2 regions of the Nonomuraea sp. ATR24 genome follow, and region 2 is predicted to be linked to the other one. Evidence: riboswitches for the same ligand, from Rfam matches in the RefSeq annotation. Region 2 holds a riboswitch; the other holds the start of a gene.
The links. Region 2 has a riboswitch for thiamine pyrophosphate ahead of ACBI99_RS38415 (purine-cytosine permease family protein). Riboswitches for the same ligand answer to the same signal wherever they lie in the genome.

Region 1 (7,258 bases), on a different contig from region 2:
CCGTACCGGAACGTCGGCCAGCCCGGCGCTCCACGCCCCGGCGGCCAGGACCACCCGCTCGCCGAAGATCTCCTCCCCGGACTCCAGGCGTACGCCGGTCACCCGGCCGCCCTCGCGCGACAGCCCGGCCGCGCGCTCCCGTACCAGCGGGACGCCCCGCCGCTCCAGGGCCACGAGCAGGGCGGCGGTGACGCGGCGCGGGTCCACCCACGCGTCGCCGGGCGCCAGCAGACCGCCGCGCACGGACGGCGCCAGCATCGGCTCCAGCCGCCGGCACTCGCGCCCGGTCAGCCGCTCCACCGGCAGGCCGAGCTTCTCCATGAACGCGGCCAGCTCCCCGAGCGCGGCCAGGTCGTCCCCGCCGAACGCCACGTCCAGCGTCCCGTCGGACCGCAGATCCAGCACGTCCCGCCCCTCGGCCGGCACCCCGCCGAGCAGCGGAAGCCCCCCGAACGGGTCAACCGCGGCGCCCTCGTGGGAGGACGCCTTGCCGGGGCCGGAGACGGCGGGACCGCTCGCACCCCCGGCCCGTGCCGTACTGCCGGATCCCGCGGGAGGTCCGCCCAGGGAGGCGCCCCCGGAGGGCGGGGGTGCGCCGGTGGCGGTGGGGCCGCTCGTGCGGGCGCCGGTCCCTCCAGGGGGGAGGGCGGCGTCGGCGGTGAGGTCGGCGGCGAAGGCGGGCCAGCGGCGCAGGGCGGCGATGCCGAGCCGGAGCAGCGGCTCCTCGGTGTAGGTCACCTCGCTGACCGGCGCCAGCATCCCGGCCGCGGCGTGGGAGGCGCCCGAAGCGGGGGCCGGGTCGACCACGGTGACGGCGCGGCCCGAGCGGGCCAGGCGCCAGGCGATCGACAGTCCGACGACTCCGCCGCCCACGATCACGTCCATGTCCGCTCCCTTCGCCGGCATGATCCGGATCAGGTGTCTTGCGGTCGAAGGCCCGGTGAAGCCTTCCTCTCAGCCCGGTTACGGCCGGACTCCCGCGCGTCTTACGTCCCCCAGCCTACGGCCTCGGTGCGACGCCGCGGCACCGCCCCCGTTATGGTCATGAACGTGAATCGCGTCGTGGTGGTGGGAGCGGGTCTTGCGGGCGTGCGCAGCGTCGAGGCGCTGCGGGCACGGGGGTTCGGCGGCCGGATCACGTTGATCGGCCAGGAACGGCACCGGCCCTACGATCGGCCGCCGTTGTCGAAGGCGGTGCTGCTGGGCTCCGCCGACTCCAGCTTCGTCGACTCCGACCTGGACGCGCTGGAGGTGGATTTCCGGCCGGGCGTCTCGGCCAAGTCGCTGCGTGCGGGCGTGGTGGAGACGACCGAGGGCGAGCTGGGTTACGACGGCCTGGTGATCGCGACGGGCGCGGAGCCGATCCCGCTGCCGGGTGACGGCCCGCAGCACGTGCTGCGGACGCTGGACGACTCGCTGGAGCTGCGGGCCCGCCTGGTGCCGGGCGCGCGGGTGGTGGTCGCGGGCGCGGGCTGGATCGGCGCGGAGGTGGCCACGGCCGCCCGCCGGGCCGGCTGCGCCGTCACCGTGCTGGAGGCGGGCCGGACCCCGCTGGCGCAGGCGGTCGGCGAGGAGATCGGCGCCCGGACGGAGAGCTGGTACGACGGCATCGACCTGCGGCTGGACACGATGGTCGCGTCGGTCGACGAGGGCGGCGTGGAGCTGGTCGGCGGCGGGTTCGTGGAGGCGCACGTGGTGGTGGCGGGCATCGGCGTCCGCCCGGCCGTGGAGTGGCTGGCGGGCTCGGACGTCGACCTGCACAACGGCGTGGTCACGGACGAGCGGCTGCGCACGTCGCTGCCCGGCGTGGTGGCGGTGGGCGACTGCGCCGCCTGGTGGTCGAGCCGCTACGGCACCCGGCTGCGCGTGGAGCACTGGGACACCGCGCTGAGCGCCCCGGAGGTGGCCGCCGCGACGCTGCTGGGCGAGGAGGCCGTGTACGATCCGGTCCCGTACTTCTGGTCGGAGCAGTTCGGCCACATGGTGCAGTACGCCGGCCACCACCCGGCGGGCGAGCGCCTGCTCTACCGGGGCGGGCCGGAGGGCAAGTGGTCGGCCTGCTGGCTGACGGCCGAGGGCGGGCTGGCGGCGGTGCTGGCCGTCGACCGGCCCCGCGACCTCGTGCAGGGCCGCCGGATCATTCAGGAGGGCCGTCGTCTGGACGCGGAACGCCTGGTAGATCCAGATGTACCCCTACGGGATTGTGTTGTTTGAGCAAGCGCGGCATGTGGTAGTTGTGGTTTCGTGACGCTTTCTGTTGCACAGATCGACCGGGAGACCGACCAGCTCGTTGACGAGTGGCTCACTCTCCCCGAAGTGGCCCAGCGCCTCGACCTCTCGATGGGACGGGCCAAGCAACTCCTCAAGGATCACAAGCTGCTCGGCGTGCGCCGCGGCAGCGGCGGGCCACAGGTGCCCGCGGTGTTCCTCGACGGAAAGGACGTGGTGAAAGGCCTTCCGGGCACGCTGACCGTGCTCCGCGACGCCGGGTACGACGATGTGGAGGCGCTGCGCTGGCTGTTCACCCCTGACGACTCGCTGCCGGGGTCGCCCGTTCAGGCGATCAAGGCCGGTCGTCACACCGAGGTCAAGCGCCGTGCCCAAGCCCTCGCTTTCTGACGCCCGCCTCTACCTGTGCACCGACGGGCGGCGTGACAGGGGCGACCTGGCCGAGTTCCTCGACGCGGCGCTGGCCGGCGGCGTGGACATCGTCCAGTTGCGGGAGAAGGGCCTGGAGGCGCGCGAGGAGCTCGCGCTCCTGGAGGTCTTCCGCGACGCCTGCGACCGGCACGGCCGGCTGCTGGCGGTCAACGACCGGGCCGACATCGCCTTCGCCGCCCGGCCTGACGTGCTCCATCTGGGGCAGGACGACCTTCCGGTGACGGTCGCGCGAGAAATGCTCGGCGACGACATCGTCATCGGTCGGTCCACCCACTCCGCCGCCGAGGCTTCCGCCGCGGCGGTGGAGGAGGGCGTCGACTATTTCTGCTGTGGGCCGATCTGGCCCACGCCGACCAAGCCGGGCCGGCACGCGCCGGGCCCGTCGCTGCTCCGGCACGCGGCGGCGCTCGGCAGTGACCGGCCCTGGTTCGGCATCGGCGGCATCGACCTGGCCAACCTGGACGAGGTCATGTCCTACGGGGTCCGCCGCGTCGTGGTGGTGCGCGCCATCACCGAGGCCGACGACCCCGGGGCAGCCGCCGCCGAGTTCGCCAAGCGGCTCACGTCCGCCGCGACGTAGCCGCCACGGCGAGCCCGGCCAGCGCGGTGCGGGCTTCGGGCGTGATCGGCGCCTGGTCGAGCGAGGCGAGCGCCTCGCCGAGATAGTCGCCGATCATGTCCTCGCACGCCCGCAGCGCGCCCGTGCCTTCGATGATCTCGCGCAGCGCGGCCACGCCCGGCTCGTCGAGCGCGGGGTCGCCGAGCAGGCGGCGCACCACGCCGGCCTGCTCGGGGGTGGCGGCGGCCAGGGTGCGCGCCACCAGCATCGTCCGCTTGCCCTCGCGCAGGTCGTCGCCGGCCGGCTTGCCGGTCTGCGCGGGGTCGCCGAACACGCCGAGGATGTCGTCGCGCAGCTGGAAGGCGATGCCGACCCGGGTGCCGTACGTGGTGCACAGCTCGTCGATCCACGGCTCCAGGCCGCCGGAGGCGAGCGCCAGGCCGAGACGGAGCGGGTGCTCGACGGAGTACTTGCCGCTCTTGTACAGGGCCACGCGCAGCGCCGAGTCGAAGGTGTTCTCGCCGTGCGCCTGCTCCAGCAGGTCGAGATACTGGCCGCACATGAGCTCGGTGCGCATGTGGTCGTGCACCGGCTGGGCCGCCGCCAGCGCCCGCGCGGGCAGGCCGCTGGTGCGCCACATCTCGCCCGACCAGATCAGCAGCAGGTTGCCGAGCAGGATCGCGGCGCCCTCGCCGAACTGCGTGGCCGAGCCGTGCCAGCCCGACTTCTCGTGCAGCGTCTGGAAGCGCCGGTGGGCGGCGGGCATGCCCCGGCGCAGGTCGCTCTTGTCCATCACGTCGTCGTGCACCAGGGCGCTGGCCTGCAGCAGCTCCAGCGAGGCGGCGGCGGTGAAGATCTCCGGCACGTCGCCGCCTCCGGCGCCTCGCCAGCCCCAGTAGCAGAAGGCCGGGCGCAGTCTCTTGCCGCCCGCCAGCAGCTCGTCGGCGGCGGTGCGCAGCGGTTCCAGGTCGGGGTCGCCGGTGACGGGCAACTGCCGTTCGACGAACTGCCTGATGCGACGGTCCACCTGGGCGCGCAGGTTGTCCATCTTCGCGGCGTCTGTGCTCATGCCTTGAGACTAGTGGCCGGACATATCGGCTATACCGAGCAGGTAGAGAGTCGGGCGCCGCGCGGCCACCGGGTAATCTTGTCGCATGGCCCTTGGTCGACCCTCCGTCCTGCCCGATCGCGTCCCCACCGTCCGGGAGCTGCTCGCCTCCGGCGGCCGGTCGTTCTCCTTCGAGTTCTTCCCGCCGAAGACCGACGAGGGCGAGCGCCAGCTGTGGAAGGCGATCAGGGAGCTGGAGTCGCTGCGGCCGACGTTCGTCTCGGTGACCTACGGCGCGGGCGGCACCACCCGGGACCGCACCGTCGACATCGTGGAGCGGGTCGCGCGCGGCACCACGCTGACGCCCGTCGCCCACTTCACCGCCGTCAACCACTCCGTGCGCGAGCTGCGCCACCTGGTCGGCCGCTTCGCCGACGCCGGGGTGCGCAACATCCTGGCCGTGCGCGGCGACCCGCCCGGCGACCCGGGCGGCGAGTGGGTCCAGCACCCCGAGGGCGTCCTCTACGCCGAGGAGCTGGTGCGGCTGATCCGCCAGGCCGGCGACTTCTGCGTGGGCGTGGCCGCCTTCCCCTACAAGCACCCGCGCTCGCCGTCCATCGAGTCCGACACCGAGTTCTTCGTGCGCAAGTGCCGCGCCGGGGCCGATTACGCGATCACGCAGATGTTCTTCCAGGCCGACGACTACCTGCGGCTGCGCGACAGGGTGGCGGCCCGGGGCTGCGACACGCCGATCATCCCGTGCGTGATGCCGGTGACGCAGATGAGCACGATCGCCCGCTCCGAGCAGCTGTCCGGCGCGCCGTTCCCGCCCGACGTGGCGGCCCGCTTCGAGGCCGTCGCCGACGACCCGGCCGCCGTGCGCGCGCTCGGCATCGAGCACGGCGCCGAGCTGTGCCAGCGGCTGCTCGACGAGGGCGCCCCCGGCATCCACTTCATCACCTTCAACCGCTCCAGCGCCTCGCGCGAGGTGTTCCAGCGGATCGAGCCGGCGCCCGTCCCGGGCTGATCTCCTGTTGACTGGACGGATGATCGCAGACTTCTGGCTCGACCCGTCCTGCCCCTACACGTGGCTCACCTCCCGCTGGCTCGTGGAGGTGACCCGGGTGCGGCCGGTCGAGGCACGCTGGCACGTGATGAGCCTGTCGGTGCTCAACGAGGGCCGCGACGACGATCCCGAGGGCGACCCGGAGGGCTACCTGTGGGTGCCCGCCCGGCTGTGCGCCTCCGTGGCCGACCGCTACGGCTCCGACGCGCTCGGCCGGCTCTACACCGCGCTGTGGACCACCGGCGGCGACGACCAGGACTGGCTCGGCGACCTGACGACGGCCCTGCGGGCCGCCGGCCTGCCGGAGGACCTCGCCGACGCGGCGCTCACCCCCGAGTCCGACGACCTCGTACGGGCCTCGCACGCAAGGGCGATGGCCGCGATCGGCGGCGAGTCGGGCACGCCGGTCGTCGCCGTGACCACGTCACCGGGGGAGCGCGTCGCCTTCTTCGGCCCGGTGATCTCCCGCGTGCCCGAGGGCGAGGCGGCCGGGCGGCTGTGGGACGGCGTGCTGCTGGTGGCCGGCACCCCGCACTTCCACGAGCTCAAGGGCCGGCCGAGGGCGAACCCCGTGCTGCGCTGAGCGGCGCCGCCACCCGCCCGCAGGGGGACCGGGCGGGTGACGGCAGGGGACCTGCGATCGGAGAGTAAAAGAGCGTGTGCTCTCTGTAATGTTTCGTGCCCCGTGCCAAGCCTGATAAAACCTCGCGTCAGGCGAAGGGCGGCGGGAGGCGTCAGGCGGAGGCTGGCGGAAGGCGTCAGGCGGTGGGCGGCGGGAGGGGGAGCGGGCGGGCCGCGATCGCGTACGCCTCGTGGCCGCCGGGGAAGACGAAGCCGGTCAGCAGGTCGGTGAAGCCCATGCTGGCGTAGAGGTGGCGGGCGGCCGTCGGCCGGTCGTGCGTCGACAGGACCGCGGTGCGCTCGGGGCGGCCGGCGCACAGCGTGGTGATCATCGCGCGGCCGATGCCCTTGCCCTGGTAGTCGGGGTGCACGTGGATCTCGGCCAGCTCGAAGGCGTGGCCCATCCAGGCCTCGGCGGCCTCGTCGCCCGCGCGCTCGCGCAGGGCCCGCAGCACGACCTCGTGCCACCACTGGCCCGGCGCGCCGCGGAACCCGTACGCGAACCCGACGACCAGCGGACTGGCCGTACGGGGTGAATCGTGCAATTCTGCGAAGTAGCACTGGAAATAGGGATATGTCCCATGATTTCGCATGATTGTGGTGCGGCCGGCGATCTGCTCGGCGGGCGGGCGCATGGCGGCGGTGTAGATGCCGATCACCGTGTCCAGCCGCTCGGCGAACTCGGCGGGCCCCGCACCGCGAAACTCGATCATCGTCGCACCCTACTCCCGTCCGGGCCACGCGCCCGGCACGCCGTCACGCGCCTACTCGACGTCGGCCGGGGTGCCGCCGGTGATGCGCACGAGCTCGTCGAACGTCGTCGGGAACACCGTGTGCGGATGGCCGCCCGCGGCCCACACCACCTCGTGCTTGCCCAGCCAGGTGTCCACCAGTGTGCGCACCGGAGCCGGGTGACCCACGGGCGCCACGCCGCCGATCGGCTGCCCGGTCGCCTCCCTGACGAACTCCGGCGTGGCCCGGCGCACCTTCCGCACGCCGGCGGTGCGCGCGACGAGCTCCACGTCGACCCGGTGCGCGCCGCTGGTCAGCACCAGCAGCGGCTCACCGTCGGCGTCGAAGATCAGGCTGTTGGCGATCGCGCCGACCTCGCAGCCGAGCTGGGCCGCCGCGGTGGCGGCGGTGGGCGCCTTCTCCGGCAGGACGACGATCTCGCCGGCCGCTCCCAGGCTCCGGAGCGCGGCTTCCACGCGTATCGCGTTGGCGGGCAACTTCTCAGACATGCGCACACTCTAAACAGGTTGAGCATCACTTGACCGTGTCCAGTGGTGGTATAGGGTCCGTT
Region 2 (7,258 bases):
CCGCCTGTCCAAGCTGCTGAAGTAGCTCACGCCTCCACGGGCACCGGGGTCCGGCGGCGCAGCCCGGAGGCCACCACGACGACCGACACCAGCGTGGCCAGCACCGGCACCACCAGGGCCGCGCGCACGGCGTCGATGCCGCTCGCGCCGCCGTCGAGCGCCGCCACGTTCACCACGGTCACCATCGAGATCCCGAGCGCCGCGCCGAACTGGAACGACGAGGTGATCAGCCCGCCGGCCAGCCCCTGCTCGTGCTCGGCGATGCCCTCCGTCGCCACGATGGTCACGGGCCCGTACACGAAGGCGAACATCAGCCCGATCAGCAGCATCGAGGGCACCATCGCGGCGTAGGTCCAGTCCATCCCGACGCCGAGGAACATCGCGAAGGCGACCACCCCCGACAGCAGCCCGCCGAGGATCACCCGCGCGTTGCCGTAGCGGTTGACCAGCACCGGCGTGAGCGTCGGCGCGAGCAGCACGTCGGCGGCGGCGATGAGCAGCGCGAGCCCGGTCTGGATGGGCGTCCAGCCGCGCAGCTCCTGGAGGTAGAGGGTGACGAGGAACTGGAAGCCCATGAACGACGCGGTGAGCAGGGTGGCGACCACGTTCGCGCGCACGAGCGAGGCCGACCTGAACACGCCGAGGCGGACCAGCGGGTCGGCCGAGCGGCGTTCGATCGCGGTGAACGCCGCCAGCAGCGCGAACGCGCCGGCGAACGCGGCGACGGTCCAGCCCCAGCCCTCGCCTGGGTGCTCCAGCCGTACGACGCCGTAGACCAGCAGCATCATGCCGCCGGTCATCGTGACCGCGCCCGGCACGTCGAAGCGGCCACCGGCGGGACGCGGGACGGCCGGCTCCTTGATCAGCACGACGGCGGCGAGCAGGATGGCGGCGGCCAGGATCACCGGCGCGAAGAACACCCAGCGCCAGCCCACCGCCGTGAGCAGGCCGCCGATGACCAGGCCGAGCGCGAACCCGGCGGCGCCCGTCCCGGCGTAGACGAGCAGCGCCTTGTTGCGCTGCCTGCCCTCGGCGAACGACGTGGTGATCAACGAGAGCCCGGCCGGGGTCATGAACCCGGCGGCCACCCCGGTCACGAACCTGGCGACCAGCAGCACCCAGCCCTCGTTCGCGAACCCGCCGAGCCCGGAGAACACCAGGAACACCGTCAGCCAGAACAGGAACATGCGCCGCCTGCCCAGCAGGTCGGCCGCCCGGCCGCCGAGCAGCGTGAAACCGCCGTAGCCGAGCACGTACGCGGTGACCACGCCGCTCAGCACGCTCGTGGACACGCCGAGGTCGGCGCGGATGGCGGGCAGGGCGACGTTCAGCATGGCCACGTCGACGCCCTCAAGGAAGATCGTTCCGCACAGCACCAGCAGCACGCCCAGCGGGCGGCCTGTCAGCCGTTCGGATGCACGCATGATCAAACTCCAGTGGTTACGTTCTCGCATGTCGGTTATCTCTTGTAACCGTCAGAATCATGCGGCAGCATGGATCGACATGGAAGACGGCACTTTGAAGTCACCTGGTTACGTCGACAGCACCACCACCGACGCCGACTTCGACGTCCGCCACTGGGACGCCCGCGAGGGCTGCGAGGTCAGGCAGATCCTCGACCGCGTCGCCGACAAGTGGTCACTGCTGGTCATCGCCATGCTCGACTGCGAAAGCCTGCGCTTCTCCCAGCTCCGCCGCGAGATCGACGGCGTCAGCCAGCGCATGCTCAGCGTGACCCTGCGCAAGCTCGAACGCGACGGCCTGGTCAGCCGGACCGTCCACCCGGTGGTGCCGCCCCGGGTCGACTACGCGCTCACGCCGCTCGGCCGCACCCTGCACGAGACCATCAAGGCCCTGGTGACCTGGACCGAGACCCACCAGCAGGAGATCGCCGAAGCGCGTGCGGCCTACGACGCGAGGCACGGGATGATGGAGGCATGACGGTTCCAGAAGTCGAGGCACGCGATGTCCCAGAAGGCGCCTACCTGCTCGACGTGCGCGAGCAGAACGAATGGGACGCGGGCCACGCCCCCGAGGCGGTCCACATCCCGATGACGCAGATCCAGGCCCGCGTCGAGGAGGTCCCCGCCGACCGCCAGGTCTACGTCGTCTGCCGGGTGGGCGGCCGGTCGTTCCAGGTCGCCGCCTGGCTCAACCAGATCGGCCGCGACGCGGTCAACGTCGACGGCGGCATGCAGGCATGGGCTCTCGACAAGCGCCCCCTGGTCAGCGAAACAGGACAGACTCCCTTTGTAGCCTGAAAACTGGCATAATGCGCGGCGGAAAATTACACAACGCGGGAGCTCGGGGCGTACCGGGCTGAGAGGGCGACCGAGGCCGTCGCCGACCGCATGAACCTGTCCGGGTAATGCCGGCGTAGGGAGCAGTGCGATGGCGCATGACGTCCGCGACGACGAAGTCCCTCTCACTCTTGAAGGGGCCGCCCCCAAAACCCTCGGAGTCCTCGACCAGGGAGCCCTCTGGGCCAACCTGGCCGTCAGCCTCCTGGGGTTCTCGGGCGCCCTGTTCCTGCTCGACCCGCTGGGCAACGCACCGCTCAGCCTGACCGCCGCGCTGGCCGCCGCCGTCGTCGGCAGCCTGATCGGCACCGCGATGGTCGGCCTGTCGGCCATCCCCGGGACCCAGACCGGCCAGCCCGCGATGGTGCTGCTGCGCGGGCTGTTCGGGGCCCGGCTCTCGTACGTGCCGACCGTGCTCAACATCATCCAGATGATCGGCTGGGGGGCGTTCGAGCTCTGGGTCATCTCCCAGGGCGCGATGGCCGTCTTCGGCGACACCGTCCCGTACGCGGTGTGGGTGATCGTCGCCGGGGTGCTGACCACGGCCCTGACGATCTGGCCGCTCGGCGCCATCAGGCTGCTGCGGCGCTACATCACGGCCCTGGTGATCGTGGCGCTGATCTGGTTCACGTTCCAGTTCCTGGGCGACGCGCCCCCGCAGAGCGGCGGGTCCTGGACCGCGTTCGCGCCGGCCGTCGACTACGTGATCGCGCTGTCGGTGTCGTGGGTGCCGCTGGCCGCCGACTTCGCCAGGCACTCGCGCTCCAGCCGGGCCGCCTTCACCGGCGTCGTCGGCGGCTACACGCTCGCCCAGGTCGCCTGCCTAGGGCTGGGCGTCTACGCGGTGGCGATCGCCGGGGCCGCCGCCGTGCAGAACGACAGCACCGCCGTGTTCGGGCCGTTCGTGGCCGTGCCGCTGGGCGCGGTGTTCTTCGGCATCCTGGTGCTGCGCGAGGCCGACCAGTCGTTCGCGAACGTTTACTCGACCACCGTCTCGCTGCAGAACCTCATGCCCCGGGTGGACCGGCGGATCCTCAGCGTCGCCATCGGCGTGCTGACCGTCGCGATCGCGCTGGTGGTCGACGTGACCTCCTACGGCGCGTTCCTGGGCGTGATCGGCGCGGTGTTCGTGCCGATGTTCGCGGTGCTGGCCGTGGACTACTTCCTGCTCGGCGGCGCCACCCGGTGGAACACCGCCGAGGACGCGCCGGCCCGCTGGTCCATGCTGGCGCCGTGGGCGCTCGGCTTCGCCGCCTACTGGCTGACGACCTCCACGCCCACGGTGGAGCAGTGGGACGGCATCTGGGCCGCCGTGCGCGAGGCGATCGGCTTCGAGCGGCAGCCGTGGATGAACGGCGCGCTCGGCGCCGCCCTCGTGGCGGCCCTCGTGACGCTGGCGCTCGGCGCGCTCAGGCGGCGCGGCGCTCGACGTTGAGCAGGTGGCGCTTGGCGGCTTCGCCCCCGGCGTAGTCGCCGAGCCCGCCGTCGTCACGCACCACCCGGTGGCACGGCACCACCACGCACACCGGGTTGGCGCTGAGCGCGTTGCCGACCGCGCGCAGCGCGCGCGGCCTGCCGATCAGCTCGCCGATGCTCTCCAGCGTCGTGGTCGTCCCGTACGGCACCGCCATCGTCTTCTGCAGCACCGTGCGCGCGAAGGGGGTGGCGAGGGCCAGGTCGACCGGCGTGGCGAAGGCCCGCAGCCGCCCCGAGAAGTAGGCGTCGAGCTCGCGGCGCACCGGGTCGAGCCGTCTCGGGTTGGGGGCGATGTGCCGGCCCACGTGGTTGGTGACGCGCTCGTACACGTCCTGCTCGTCCTCGAAGCTGCACGAGATGATGCCGCGGCCCGTCACCGCGATGATCATCCGGCCGACCGCGCCGTCGTACGTGCCGAACGCGACATCGGGCGGCCCGTCGCCTCGATAGGTGGCGGAGGTCACCCGCAACAGGGCGTCGATGTCGTCCGACATGCCTTCACCCCCTGTTGGAAACGCCGTGACCGCAGCGTATCGGACGGATCGCCCGACAAGGCCGCCACGCCGGGGGCACTATGGAGTCGTGGGGGACGAATGGGCTGGGAGTGACGATGACATAGCCCGTGCCGTGCTCGACAGCTCGCCCAACGCCGTCGTGGTCCTCGACCGGGACCAGACCGTCCTGGTCTGGAACGCCGCGGCCGAGCGGCTCTTCGGCCTGACGGCGGCCGCGATGCTGGGCCGCCGGGCGCCGATCGTGCCGGACGAGCTGACCGCCGAGCACCACGCGGTGCTGGAGCGGGTGCGCACCGGCGGGCAGGTCTCGCTGCGCACCAAGCGCGTGCGCGGCGACGGCGAGGTGCTGGACGTCCGGGTCGACATCAGCGCGCTGCGCATCGGCAGCGCCGTCGCCGGTTACGTGTGCGTCCACCACCTGGTGCAGGCCGACGACGCGGCCAAGAACCGGATGGCCCGCCGCGCCCGGCTGGTGCGGCGGCTGACCGACGTGGTCGGCGACATCAACGCCGAGCTGGAGCTGCCCGCCGTGCTCGACCGGATCTCGGCCAGCCTGACCGAGCTCACCGGGGCCGACGCGGGCGGGTTCGTGCTCATCGAGGGCGACCGGCTGCGGCTGGTCAGCACCTACCAGCTTCCCGACGTGCCCAAGGGCACCACCACCGACCTGCACAACAGCCTCGTCGGCAAGCTGCTGCGCACCGGCAAGACCGTGCTGCTGGAGTCGGAGGGGCTCGACAGCCTGGTCTGGTCCAGCCTCAAGGGCCTGCACACGGTCGCGCTCGGCCTGGCGGCCGTCGGCGGGCGGCCGTACGGGGCGCTCTACGCGCTGTTCGCCCGGCGCAAGCCCGGCCACCTGGAGCTGGAGCTGCTGGAGCTGCTGGCCGGGCACGCCGGCATCGCCGTCGGCAACGCGGTCGCCTACCAGGAGGCGGTGCGGCAGCGGGCCCACGAGCGGGCAGTGTTCGACGCCAGCGCCGACGGCATCGCCGTGCTCGACCGCGAGGGGCGGGTGCTGCGCTGGAACCCGGCCGCCGCCCGGCTGACCGCCGTCCCGGCCGAGGAGGCCGTGGGGCAGCCGCCGCCGTTCCCGCAGCCCGCCCCGGGCGAGAAGCTGACGGTCCAGCTCGCCGACGGGCGCTGGCTGGACGTGGTGGGCGCGCGCATCCAGGAGACCGGCGAGCTGGTCGTCGACTTCCGCGACGTGACCGCGGCCAAGGAGCTGGAAGAGGCCAAGGACCTGTTCCTGGCCACGACCAGCCACGAGCTGCGCACCCCGATCACGATCGTGCGCGGCTTCGCCAGCACGCTCGACTCCCGCTGGGACAAGCTGAGCGACGCCGAGCGCCGATCCGCCGTGCACACGATCGCCGAGCGGTCCAGGTCGCTCGGGCAGCTCATGGACCACCTGCTGCTGGGCGCGCGGGCCGGCGCGGAGGAGCAGGTGGTCAGGGACGAGCCGTTCGACCTGGCCGAGCGGGTGCGCGCGGCCACGCTGGGCTTACCCGTGCTGTCCGACAGCCACCGGGTCGAGGTGAGCGTCGCCGACGGGCTGCCGCTCGCGATGGGCGACGCGCTTGCCACCGACATCGTGCTCGCGCAACTGCTGGAGAACGCGTTCAAGTACTCGCCGAAGGGCGGCCTGATCAGCGTCTCCGCACGGCCCGAGAACGGCACGCTGGTCGTGGTCGTCGACGACGAGGGCGTGGGCATCGCGCCGGCCGACCGGGAGCGGATCTTCGAACGGTTCGTGCAGGTCGACAGCGGTGACCGAAGACGGTTCGGCGGGGTCGGCTTAGGCCTCTACATCGTGCGGAGCCTGGCCAGGGCCCAGGGCGGCGAGGTGAGCGCCCATCCGGGGCCCGGCGGCGGCACCCGTATGAGACTCGTGCTCAAGCGTGCATCCCCTATCGGATCCGACACACCGATGCGGTAACGAGGTGGTCACGGTTGAGCTGATCTATCGTCCGATGTGTACAAGCTGTGATCGAGATGCGGTTTCTGGGATTGAGTAACGGGGCATTTCGGTCGTACCGGGGAGTGTTCCCGCGGGGGGCACTGGGAGCGGGGAGGTGGGTGTGTCAAGCGTGGTGCTGCTGCCGTACGCGCCGTCCAGCGTCGCCGTTGCCCGCCAGCGTCTGAGCACCGACCTGCAGGATTGCGGGGTGTTCACCGCCGCGATCGACGACGCCGTCCTCGTGGTGAGCGAGCTGCTGAGCAACGCGTTGAGGCATGCGCATCCGCTGCCGTCGGGCATGGTGAAAGTGACCTGGCTGCGCAGCGACGATCACATCGAGGTCGCCGTGAGCGACGGGGGAGCGGCGACCGAGCCGCGGGCGGGCCGGCCGGCGCTGTCGTCGCTGGGCGGCCGTGGGCTGGGCATCGTCGAGTACGTCGCGGAGAGCTGGGGGGTTCGCCACGACGGCGACACGACCACGGTGTGGGCGATCCTGCCCGCGCCCACGGGGACCGTGAACAACGGGCAGGTGCACGCGCTCAGAGAGGCCGGGTAGCCAGCACCGCGCGCTCTCCGGCCGTCCAGGCCGTCGACACGAGCAGGTAGAGCCCGGCGGCCAGGGGAAGCACCGCCGCGGCCAGCAGCGAGCCGAACGGCAGCAGCGGCATGATCCGGCGCATGAGCTCCGGCTGCTCCTCGGTCATCATGGCCGTGGTCTTGTGTGACATCCACCACGCCACCAGCGCCATCAGAGTGATGACGAGTGTAAAGACCAAAACCGGCACGCTGAACAGACCGTAATTCACCGTTATCGCGGCCACGTGCTGCCCGAGCGGCGCGCCGAACAGGTCGTGCCCCGCCAGCGCGGTCGGATGCGTCGCCACCCGGTACATCAGCCACATGAACGGCAACTGCGCCAGCCCCGGCAGGATCCCGGCGAACGGCGACGTGCCCTCCTTGGCGTAGAGCGCGCGCGTCTCGCCGGCCAGCTTCGCCGGATCGCGCCCATA

Region 1: it holds a riboswitch for thiamine pyrophosphate, as region 2 does, so the genes downstream of both, ACBI99_RS05000 (FAD-dependent oxidoreductase) here and ACBI99_RS38415 (purine-cytosine permease family protein) in region 2, are expected to answer to the same signal.

The regions. Positions count from the first base shown of each region.
Region 1 is NZ_JBGNUU010000002.1:237,537-244,794, reverse strand. Features, by position in the region: gene ACBI99_RS05000 (FAD-dependent oxidoreductase) at 1-885, opposite strand, end outside; TPP riboswitch at 875-991, opposite strand; gene ACBI99_RS04995 (NAD(P)/FAD-dependent oxidoreductase) at 1,051-2,214, shown strand; gene ACBI99_RS04990 (Rv2175c family DNA-binding protein) at 2,245-2,619, shown strand; gene thiE (thiamine phosphate synthase) at 2,597-3,241, shown strand; gene ACBI99_RS04980 (polyprenyl synthetase family protein) at 3,222-4,289, opposite strand; gene metF (methylenetetrahydrofolate reductase [NAD(P)H]) at 4,375-5,295, shown strand; gene ACBI99_RS04970 (disulfide bond formation protein DsbA) at 5,315-5,917, shown strand; gene ACBI99_RS04965 (GNAT family N-acetyltransferase) at 6,093-6,668, opposite strand; gene ACBI99_RS04960 (YbaK/EbsC family protein) at 6,720-7,196, opposite strand.
Region 2 is NZ_JBGNUU010000024.1:39,773-47,030, forward strand. Features, by position in the region: gene ACBI99_RS38395 (Fpg/Nei family DNA glycosylase) at 1-25, shown strand, start outside; gene ACBI99_RS38400 (MFS transporter) at 27-1,424, opposite strand; gene ACBI99_RS38405 (helix-turn-helix domain-containing protein) at 1,504-1,941, shown strand; gene ACBI99_RS38410 (rhodanese-like domain-containing protein) at 1,938-2,261, shown strand; TPP riboswitch at 2,287-2,400, shown strand; gene ACBI99_RS38415 (purine-cytosine permease family protein) at 2,392-3,735, shown strand; gene ACBI99_RS38420 (methylated-DNA--[protein]-cysteine S-methyltransferase) at 3,710-4,270, opposite strand; gene ACBI99_RS38425 (ATP-binding protein) at 4,404-6,227, shown strand; gene ACBI99_RS38430 (ATP-binding protein) at 6,370-6,804, shown strand; gene ACBI99_RS38435 (membrane protein insertase YidC) at 6,788-7,258, opposite strand, start outside.